DNA from 3 places in the Streptomyces sp. NPDC058697 genome. Region 3 is predicted to be linked to each of the others. Evidence: riboswitches for the same ligand, from Rfam matches in the RefSeq annotation. Region 3 holds a riboswitch; each other region holds the start of a gene.
What was found. A riboswitch is a leader RNA that binds a small molecule or an ion and turns the genes downstream of it on or off. The one in region 3 is predicted to bind thiamine pyrophosphate.
Positions count from the first base shown of each region.

Region 1: another riboswitch for thiamine pyrophosphate. It lies ahead of thiO (glycine oxidase ThiO); the one in region 3 lies ahead of ACFWXQ_RS37470 (thiamine ABC transporter substrate binding subunit).
Region 2: another riboswitch for thiamine pyrophosphate. It lies ahead of thiC (phosphomethylpyrimidine synthase ThiC); the one in region 3 lies ahead of ACFWXQ_RS37470 (thiamine ABC transporter substrate binding subunit).

Region 1 covers NZ_JBHXSU010000012.1:270,453-273,723, forward strand. The annotation lists gene ACFWXQ_RS27560 (helix-turn-helix domain-containing protein) at 1-205, opposite strand, end outside; gene ACFWXQ_RS27565 (NAD(P)/FAD-dependent oxidoreductase) at 379-1,608, opposite strand; gene ACFWXQ_RS27570 (hypothetical protein) at 1,675-2,019, opposite strand; TPP riboswitch at 2,072-2,185, shown strand; gene thiO (glycine oxidase ThiO) at 2,183-3,271, shown strand, end outside.
Region 2 covers NZ_JBHXSU010000009.1:196,603-199,873, forward strand. The annotation lists gene thiC (phosphomethylpyrimidine synthase ThiC) at 191-2,038, opposite strand; TPP riboswitch at 2,031-2,187, opposite strand; gene ACFWXQ_RS22945 (YibE/F family protein) at 2,259-3,271, shown strand, end outside.
Region 3 covers NZ_JBHXSU010000024.1:81,683-84,953, forward strand. The annotation lists gene ACFWXQ_RS37465 (ABC transporter permease) at 1-216, opposite strand, end outside; gene ACFWXQ_RS37470 (thiamine ABC transporter substrate binding subunit) at 192-1,271, opposite strand; TPP riboswitch at 1,351-1,456, opposite strand; gene rlmN (23S rRNA (adenine(2503)-C(2))-methyltransferase RlmN) at 1,481-2,587, opposite strand; gene ACFWXQ_RS37480 (hypothetical protein) at 2,639-3,271, opposite strand, start outside.

The DNA of each region.
Region 1 (3,271 bases), on a different contig from region 3:
CCTTGACGACCTTCTGCTCGGCCCCGTCGATGAAAGCGGCGGGGACGTGCAGCGCGCGGTTCTCACCACGGCGTACGGCGATGAGCTGGCCTTCCTTGACCAACTGCCGGACGCGGGTCACCTCGACGCCGAGCTGTTCGGCGATGTCGGGGAGGGTGAGCCAGGCGGGGACGAGAGCATCGATCTTTGCGTCAATCTCGGTCACGAGCACAAGCCTGCCATCTCGGACTGACAGTCGGTACCCGGGCCGGTGCGACCGTGTCACGCAGGCCCCCTCACGCAGGCCCGCACCCGTCAGGGACGCGGGGAACTGCGCGACCGGCCACGGACGGCCCGCAGACACCGGATGACCTCCGACCGTGCGGCCCGGCGGAGCGTCTACGCGATCGCGCTCTTGAGCGGCAACGCGGGGTCGGACAGAAGCCCCGAGTCCATCGCCGTGCCCGCCTCGATCAGCCGCTTCCCCTGCGCCAGGTCCCGAGGCCGTCCCACCGCCAGGACCGCGACCAGGCGGCCCCCGCGGAGCCAGCACACCGACCAGGACGGTCCGGCCGGGTCACCGCGCCACACCATGGCGTCGGCGGACGCGTGATGGCCCGCATACTGGACGAAGCGGCCGAACTGCTCGGACCAGAAGTACGGCACGGGGTCGTACGCGGCGGACGTCTCGCCGACGATGTTCGCGGCGACCGTGCGCGGGCCCTGGAGGGCGTTGTCCCAGTGGTGGACCAGCAGGCGCTCGCCATAGCGGCCGGACGGGAACGAGGCGCAGTCGCCGACCGCATACACGTCCGGGGCCGAGGTGCGCAGATGGTCGTCCGCTAGCACCTCCCGACGGGCGCCGAGTTCGATCCCCGAACCGGCCAGCCACGCCGTCGCGGGCCGCGCCCCGATGCCGACGACGACGGCGCCCGCGGGCAGCCGCGAGCCGTCGTCGAGCACCACCTCGCCGGGCTCGACGTGCTCCACGCGCGCGTGGGTGCGCAACACCGCCCCGCTGTCCGCGTACCAGGCGGTCATCGGAGCGGCCACCTCCGCGGGCAGCACGCCGGCGAGCGGCCGGCCGGCGGCCTCCACGACGGTCACCGCGCAGCCCGCCTCGCGCGCCGCCGTGGCGAACTCGGCGCCGATCCAGCCCGCGCCCACCACCACGATGTCGTGCTGCCGCGCGAGGACGGGGCGCAGCCGTTCGGCGTCGTCGAGGGTGCGCAGCAGATGGACACCGGGTACGCCCTGGGCGCCCGGCAGTTGGACCGGCTCGGCGCCGGTGGCGATGACGAGGACGTCGTACGGAACCGGGCCGTCGACCGTGTCGAGTTCGTGCCGCGAGGGGTGCACGCCGGTCACTTCGAGCCCCAGGCGGAGCTCCACGTCGAGCGCTTCGAAGTCGACGTCGAAGGCGGAGCCCTCCGCCTTGCCCAGCAGCACGGCTTTGGACAGCGGGGGCCGGTCGTACGGCTGGTGGGGCTCCGCGCCGATCAGGGTCACGCTTCCGGTGAAGCCCCGCTCCCGCAGGGCGACGGCCGTCTGTACGCCCGCCATGCCCGCCCCGACGATCACGGCGCTCCGTCGCGCCGCCGGGCTCCGTCCCTGCGTCTGCTCACTCACACGATCACCATAGACACTGGTGAAATCGTCGGTCAGGGGGCGCGATCGGTGAGCTGTTGCACAGCGTCAGCCCTTGTTGACCTCTTCGACCACACTTGTCCCGCTGCCCTCCTGGGACTCCCACTCCCAGGTCTCCTCCAGGCGCACCCGCCCGTCGGTCAGTTCGACGACCAGGGAGACGCAGTGCCCGGACGAGGTGGTGCCGTCCACCTTCAGCTGCACGTACCGGAAGTCGAGCCGGTCGCCCTCGCGCGTGCCCACGAGGTGGCCGCGCACGACGTCGCCGCCCGCGTACTCGGCCCAGATCTCGCCGTCCTTCTCGTGATAGGCGAACCGGGTGCGGGTGCCCACCTGGCCCGGCGCCTGGTCGGCGACCGGCGAGAGGAGGAGACCGTCGAGCGAGCGGGCCATGCGTGAAGGCTCCCTTACAGGCTGTTGGGGCGAAGGGCTAGGGTGGCCAACGTAAAGCACTCGCGGGAGTCCGGACGCACCGGGCTGAGAGGGAGGCTGGAACGGCCTCCGACCGTACGAACCTGATCCGGGTCATGCCGGCGAAGGGAGGGGCTGGACGCCCATGTCGCGTACACCGGAGACACCCGTTGCACCCGATGCACCGCGCACATCACCCGATATCCCGCGCACCTCGGACGTCCTGGTCGTCGGAGGCGGGATCATCGGCCTCGTCACGGCCTGGCGGGCCGCGCAGCGCGGGTTCACGACCGCGCTCGTGGACCCGGAGCCCGGCGGCGGGGCCGCGCAGGTCGCGGCCGGGATGCTGGCCGCCGTCACCGAACTCCACTACGGCGAGCAGACCCTGCTCGGCCTCAACCTGGCCTCGGCGCGCCGCTATCCGGACTTCGCGGCCGAGCTGACCGAGGCGGCCGGCCAGGACATCGGATACCGGCGGTGCGGCGCACTGGCCGTCGCGCTCGACGCCGACGACCGCGCCCATCTGCGCGAAGTTCACGCCCTGCAACTCCGGTCGGGCCTGGAGTCGGAGTGGCTCAGCGGCCGTGAGTGCCGACGGCTGGAGCCGATGCTCGCGCCGGGCGTGCGCGGCGGGCTCCGGGTCGACAGCGACCACCAGGTCGATCCGCGGCGCCTCTCAGCTGCCCTGGTCACGGCCTGCGAGCGGGCCGGAGTGACCTTCCACCGGACATGGGCGGACCGCCTGACCGTCGTACGGGACCGGGCCACCGGAGTCGTGACGGCGGACGGCACCGAGCTCTCGGCGGGCCGGGTCGTGCTCGCCGGGGGCAGCCTCAGCGGGCGTCTGACGGGCGTCCCCGACGACGTACTGCCGCCGGTGCGTCCCGTGAAGGGGCAGGTGCTGCGGCTGACCGTGCCGAAGCGGTTCGCGCCCTTCCTGAGCCGCAGCGTGCGGGCGGTCGTGCGCGGCAGCCACATCTATCTGGTACCGCGGGAGAGCGGCGAACTGGTCGTCGGCGCGACCAGCGAGGAGCTGGGCTGGGACACCACGGTGACCGCCGGCGGTGTGTACGAGCTGCTGCGGGACGCCCACGAACTCGTCCCCGGCATCACCGAGCTGCCGCTGACCGAGACGCGTGCCGGACTGCGCCCGGGCTCCCCCGACAACGCGCCCCTGCTCGGCCCGACCGCGCTCCCCGGGTTGCTGCTGGCGACCGGCCACTACCGCAACGGC
Region 2 (3,271 bases), on a different contig from region 3:
GGACTCCTCCCGCTGCCTCAGGCTGCGTACGGCACGAGTCGAGCAGGTCCGCAGCCGGAAGTTGATCACACCGGGCTCGATCTTGTCTCTACCGGTACGGCCCGGGGCAAGGCGTCGCCATCCTCCGTGAGGTCTCGGCCGGGATGGCCGGGACCTCGGAGAAGAGGTCGGGTCGGACGGCGCGCCGGAGTCAGTCGGCCATGGGCAGGTACACCCTGTTTCCGCTGGCCGCGAACTCCTTCGACTTCTGGAGCATCCCCTCGGCGACCTCCTCGGCCGTAGCGCCCGCGGCCGCCGTGCCACCGAACTGCTCGGTGATGCTGTGGCTGATCTTCATCGAGCAGAACTTCGGCCCGCACATGGAGCAGAAGTGCGCTGTCTTGGCGGGCTCGGCCGGGAGGGTCTCGTCGTGGAACTCCCGGGCCGTGTCGGGGTCGAGGGCCAGGTTGAACTGGTCCTCCCAGCGGAACTCGAAGCGGGCGTCCGACAACGCGTCGTCCCACTCCTGTGCGCCCGGGTGCCCCTTGGCGAGGTCCGCCGCATGGGCCGCGATCTTGTAGGTGATGACGCCCGTCTTGACGTCGTCACGGTTGGGCAGGCCCAAGTGCTCCTTGGGCGTGACGTAGCAGAGCATGGCCGTGCCCCACCAGGCGATCATCGCGGCACCGATGCCGGAGGTGATGTGGTCGTACGCAGGGGCGACGTCCGTCGTCAGCGGGCCGAGCGTATAGAACGGAGCTTCATCACAGATCTCCTGCTGAAGGTCGATGTTCTCCTTGATCTTGTGCATCGGGACATGCCCCGGGCCCTCGATCATGGTCTGTACGTTGAAACGCTTCGCGACCCTGTTGAGTTCCCCGAGCGTCCTCAACTCCGCGAACTGGGCAGGGTCGTTGGCGTCCGCGATCGAACCGGGCCGGAGCCCGTCGCCGAGCGAGTACGTGACGTCGTACGCCGCGAGGATCTCGCAGAGTTCCTCGAAGTTCTCGTACAGGAACGACTCCTTGTGGTGCGCCAGGCACCAGGCCGCCATGATCGAGCCGCCGCGCGAGACGATCCCGGTCTTGCGGTTCGCGGTCAGCGGGACGAACGGCAGCCGCACACCCGCGTGGACGGTCATGTAGTCCACGCCCTGCTCGGCCTGCTCGACGACCGTGTCCTTGTAGATCTCCCAGGTCAGCTCCTCGGCCCGCCCGTCGACCTTCTCCAGCGCCTGGTAGAGCGGGACCGTGCCGATGGGGACGGGGGAGTTCCGCAGCACCCACTCCCGCGTGGTGTGGATGTTGCGGCCGGTGGACAGGTCCATGACCGTGTCGGCGCCCCAACGGGTCGCCCAGGTCATCTTCTCGACCTCCTCCTCGATGGATGAGGTGACCGCGGAGTTGCCGATGTTGGCGTTGACCTTCACCAGGAACCGCTTGCCGATGATCATCGGCTCGATCTCCGGGTGGTTGACGTTGGCCGGCAGTACGGCCCGGCCCGCCGCGATCTCCTCGCGGACGACCTCGGGAGAAACGTTCTCCCGGATGGCCACGTACTCCATCTCCGGTGTGACCTCACCCCGCCTGGCGTAAGCGAGTTGCGTCACCGCCTGTCCGTCACGGCTGCGCCGGGGCTGGCGCGGGCGCCCCGGGAAGACCGCGTCGAGGTTGCGCAGTCCGCCGCGCGGTGAGGTGTGCTTGATCCCGTCGTCCTCGGGTCGGACGGGGCGGCCCGCGTACTCCTCGGTGTCTCCGCGGGCGATGATCCAGTTGGCCCGGAGGGCCCCGAGGCCCCTGCGTACGTCGGTGTCGACGCTCGGATCGGTGTACGGGCCGGAGGTGTCGTACAGAGTGACCGACTCCCCGTTGGTGAGGTGCACCTGACGGACCGGCACCCGCAGGTCGGGGCGCGAACCCTCGACATACGCCTTGTGCCAGCCGATGGACTTCCCGGCCTCGCCGTTCTCGGGCGAAGCAGTCACTCCGCCACTCTCGGCCGAGGCGAACGCCCCGTCCGTCAGGCTGGAGGCAGGCGTGCGTACGTCCTTGTTGGTCATGAGACCTACTCCCTACGCCGGCATTACCCGGTAACAGGTTCGGCGGTCGACGCAGCGATTTCCGTCCGGCGATGTTCCACGTGAAACATCGCGTCTACGGAGGTCAGCGCCCTCTCAGCCCGGTGCTCCGAGCTCCCGCGTGTGCAAAGGTGCCTCCACGCTAGCGTCAGATGTGGCGCGGTGAACAGTGGGCCCGGGCTGTTCTTGCGATGATCGGTCGGTGACCACGACGCAGCAGCCCCCACTTCCGCCGTCCGAACCGCCCCACGGACACGGCCATGACGGCCATGGGCACGGCGGCGGACCTGGGAACGGACCCCACGGCCCCGGAGGGGGCGGCGGCGGAGACCGGCCCGGTGGTGGTGACGGCGGTGGACCGGGTGGCGGCGGGCACGGACACTCGCACAGTCATGGACCCGCAGCGCCTGTCTCGATGCATCTGCGCAAGGTCATCGCGGCCGTGCTGATCCCCTTCGCGGCGGCGGTCGTCGTCGGCCTCGTGGTGCTCTGGCCCGGCGGCGCCCCGGGGCACGAGCGCACCGGTGTGGGCTTCGACCGGCAGACCCAGCAGGCCACGGTGACCAAGGTCGACAAGGTCGACTGCAAGTCGGTGAACGCCTCGGGGGAGACGCCGACCGGCGACACCTCGACCGCCGAGGGCTCGTCGGCGCAGCAGCAGGCGACCGGCAGCTGCAAGAAGGCGACGGTCCGGGTCGACACCGGAAAGGACAAGGGCCGTACGTTCACGGAGATCGTCCAGCCGGACTCCTCGCGGCAGCTGGAGGAGGGCCAGGAGGTGATCGTCGCGTATGCGCCGGACGCCCCCAAGGAGCTCCAGTACTCGGTCACCGACGTGAACCGCAAGCTCCCGATGACGCTGCTCGCCGGGATCTTCGCCGTCGCCGTGGTCGTGGTGGGCCGGATGCGCGGCGTCATGGCACTGGTCGCGCTGGCCGCCAGCTTCCTCATCCTGACGTTCTTCATCCTTCCCGCGATCCTGCAGGGCTCGAACCCCCTGGTCGTGGCGGTGGTCGGGGCGAGCGCCATCATGCTGATCGCGCTCTATCTGTGCCATGGACTGTCCGCCCGTACGTCCGTGGCGGTGCTCGGCACCCTGCTCTCCCTGTTGCTGATCGGGCTGCTCGGCTCGCTGTTCATCGACTGGGCAGCGCTGACCGGCAACACGGACGACAACACCGGTCTGATCCACGGGCTGTACCCGTCCATCGACAT
Region 3 (3,271 bases):
CCAGACCCCGTCGATCCTGAGCCCGCGGGCCGTGATCGCCGCGACCGGATAGGCGAAGAAGAGCCCGAAGAACGCGACGGGCACGGCCATGAGAGCGAGCCGCGCCGCGCTCCCCGTACGCGGGCGCGTGCGGGGGCGCGGACGGAGGCGCGGACGCCGGCGCGCGGGCGGCTCCGCCTCGGCGGGGGGCTCTACTTCAGTACGAGCGAGGTCCATGACTTGACCCACTCGTCACGGTTGTCGGCGATCTTGGCGGGGTCGAGGGTCTCGGGGTTCTCGGCGGCCGGGCCGAACTTGGTGAACTCGGCGGGCACCTTCGCCCCCTCGACGACGGGGTACACGAACATGTTCAGCGGCATGTCCTCCTGGAAGGTCTTGCCGACCAGGAAGTCGATGAGCGCCTTGCCGCCCTTGCTGTTCTTCGCGTTGCTGAGCAGGCCCGCGTACTCGACCTGGCGGAAGCAGGTGCCGTCCGCGACACCGGTCGGCGCGGTCTTCGGCTTCGGGTCGGCGTAGATGACCTCGGCGGGCGGGGACGAGGCGTACGAGACGACGAGCGGCCGGTCGCCCTTGGCCTTCTTGCCGCCGGCGGACCCGGAGAACTCCACGTTGTAGGCCTGCTCCCAGCCGTCGACGACCTTCACGCCGTTGGCCTTGAGCTTCTTCCAGTAGTCCTGCCAGCCGTCGTCCCCGTACTTCGCGGCGGTCCCGAGGAGGAAACCGAGGCCGGGCGAGGACGTCGAGGCGTTCTCGGTGACCAGCAGGTTCTTGTACTCGGGCTTGATCAGATCGTCGAAGGACGTCGGCGGGGCCAGCTTGTGCTTGCTGAAGTAGGCCTTGTCGTAGTTGACGCAGATGTCACCGGAGTCGATGGGCGTGACGCGGTGCTTGTCCTGGTCGACCCGGTACTGCGGCAGGATCAGGTCCGAGCCCTTGGCCTCGTACGACTGGAAGAGCCCGTTGTCGAGCGCGCGCGACAGCAGGGTGTTGTCGACGCCGAAGAAGACGTCGCCCTGCGGGTTGTCCTTGGTGAGGATGGCCTTGTTGACGGCCGTACCGGCGTCGCCGTCCTTGAGGACCTTGACCTTGTAGCCGGACTCCTTCTCGAAGTCCTTCAGCACGGCCTTGGTGTAGGCGAAGGAGTCATGGCTGACGAGGGTGACGGTCTTGGACCCGGAGCCCTCGTCGCCGGAGTCGGACGAACCGCACGCGGTGAGCGCGGCGAGGCCGAGCCCCACGGCCACGGCCGTGAACTTCCTGGTGGTGCTCACTGAATTCCTCCTGGGGGTGACCAGGAAGAGACGCGGCCCTGCCCGGGACCTCGGTCGGTTCCCGGGCAGGGCGCAACAGCTTGAGTAGTGACCGAACTTCCTACCCAGAATGACCTGGGCAAGGTTCAGAGGGTCTGCGGGCTGTCCCGCACTCTCAGCGCTGTGGCGCTCCCCTGTCGGAATATGAAGATGTACGTACGTCCGCCAGACTACCGCTCGGTGGCCGCGAGCTGCCCGCAGGCCCCGTCGATCTCCTGGCCACGGGTGTCCCGGACGGTGACGGGCACACCATGGGCGGCGATCGCCTCGACGAACGCCTTCTCGTCCTCGGGCCGCGAGGCGGTCCACTTGGAGCCGGGTGTCGGGTTCAGCGGGATCAGGTTCACATGCACCGGCTTGCCCTTGAGCATCCGCCCGAGCCGGTCACCGCGCCACGCCTGGTCGTTGATGTCCCGGATGAGCGCGTACTCGATGGAGAGCCGGCGGCCCGACTTCGCCGCGTACTCCCACCCGGCGTCCAGCACTTCCCGCACCTTCCACCGCGTGTTGACCGGGACGAGGGTGTCGCGCAGCTCGTCGTCCGGTGCGTGCAGGGAGATGGCGAGGCGGCACTTGAAGCCCTCGTCGGCGAAGCGGTTGATGGCGGGGACGAGACCGACCGTGGATACGGTGATCCCCCGCTGCGACAGCCCGAGCCCGTCCGGCTCGGGGTCGGTGAGGGCCCGGATGGACTGGACGACCCGCTTGTAGTTGGCCAGCGGCTCGCCCATGCCCATGAAGACGATGTTGCTGAGCCGGGCCGGCCCACCGGGGATCTCCCCGTCCCGCAGCGCCCGCATCCCGTCCACGATCTGGTGCACGATCTCGGCGCTGGACAGATTCCGGTCGAGACCGGCCTGCCCGGTCGCACAGAACGGGCAGTTCATCCCGCAGCCCGCCTGTGAGCTGATGCACATGGTGACCCGGTCCGGGTAGCGCATCAGCACGGACTCGACGAGCGTGCCGTCGAAGAGCCGCCAGAGGGTCTTGCGGGTGGTGTTCTCATCGGTGGAGAGATGCCGCACGACCGTCATCAGCTCGGGCAGCAGCGCCTCCTGCAGCTTGGCGCGCGATCCCGCGGGGATGTCGGTCCACTGCTCCGGATCGTGCGCGTACCGCGCGAAGTAGTGCTGCGACAGCTGCTTGGCACGAAACGGCTTCTCACCGACCGCGGCAACCGCCTCTTTACGCTCGGCAGGCGTGAGATCGGCAAGGTGCCGCGGCGGCTTCTTGGCTCCGCGGGGGGCAACGAAAGTGAGTTCTCCGGGCTTAGGCATGGCTGTACCAGTGTCGCAGATCGATTCGTGTGACTTGTGCCCCCGGCGGTCTCAGCCGCGGGGCTGGGCATCCAGGAACCGGTGGAGGGATTGCGTCATGCTCGCCACGAAGGAGTCGCGGGTCCGGTCGGCGACCAGGTCCAGGGACAGGTACGGGTTGAGGTCCTCCAGCTCGACGAGGAGCAGCTCGCCTTCCGGGGTGCGGCAGGCGTCCACTCGCTGGATGCCGTGATCGAGGGTGTTCCAGTCGATGAAGCGCCGGGCGAAGGCCAGGTCGGCGTCGGTGGGCTCGTAGGGATCGAGGACCCAGCGGCGCTCGGGATCGGGGGCGTGAAGGGCGTACTGGAAGGCGTCGTCGACGTAGTAGAAGGACACCTCGTCGCGGAAGTCGATGCGCGGCTGGACCAGGATGTCGCCGTAGTCGAGGCCGCCGAGCTGCTCGCGGGGCACGAAGGCCAGGCCTATGGAGTCCGCGCCCACCTTGGGCTTGACCGCGTACTGGCCGGTCTCGGGGAGCAGGTGCAGGTCCTCGGGCCGGTCGACGGTGGGGATGACCGGGTGTCCTGCGGCGGTCAGATCCAGCAGGTACTGCTTGCCGGCCATGTCGCCGCGCCCGGACAGCGGGTTGTAGACCAGGGTGCCGCCGGCCGTGGCCCGCTCCCGGAAGGCGTCGTACTCCTTCTG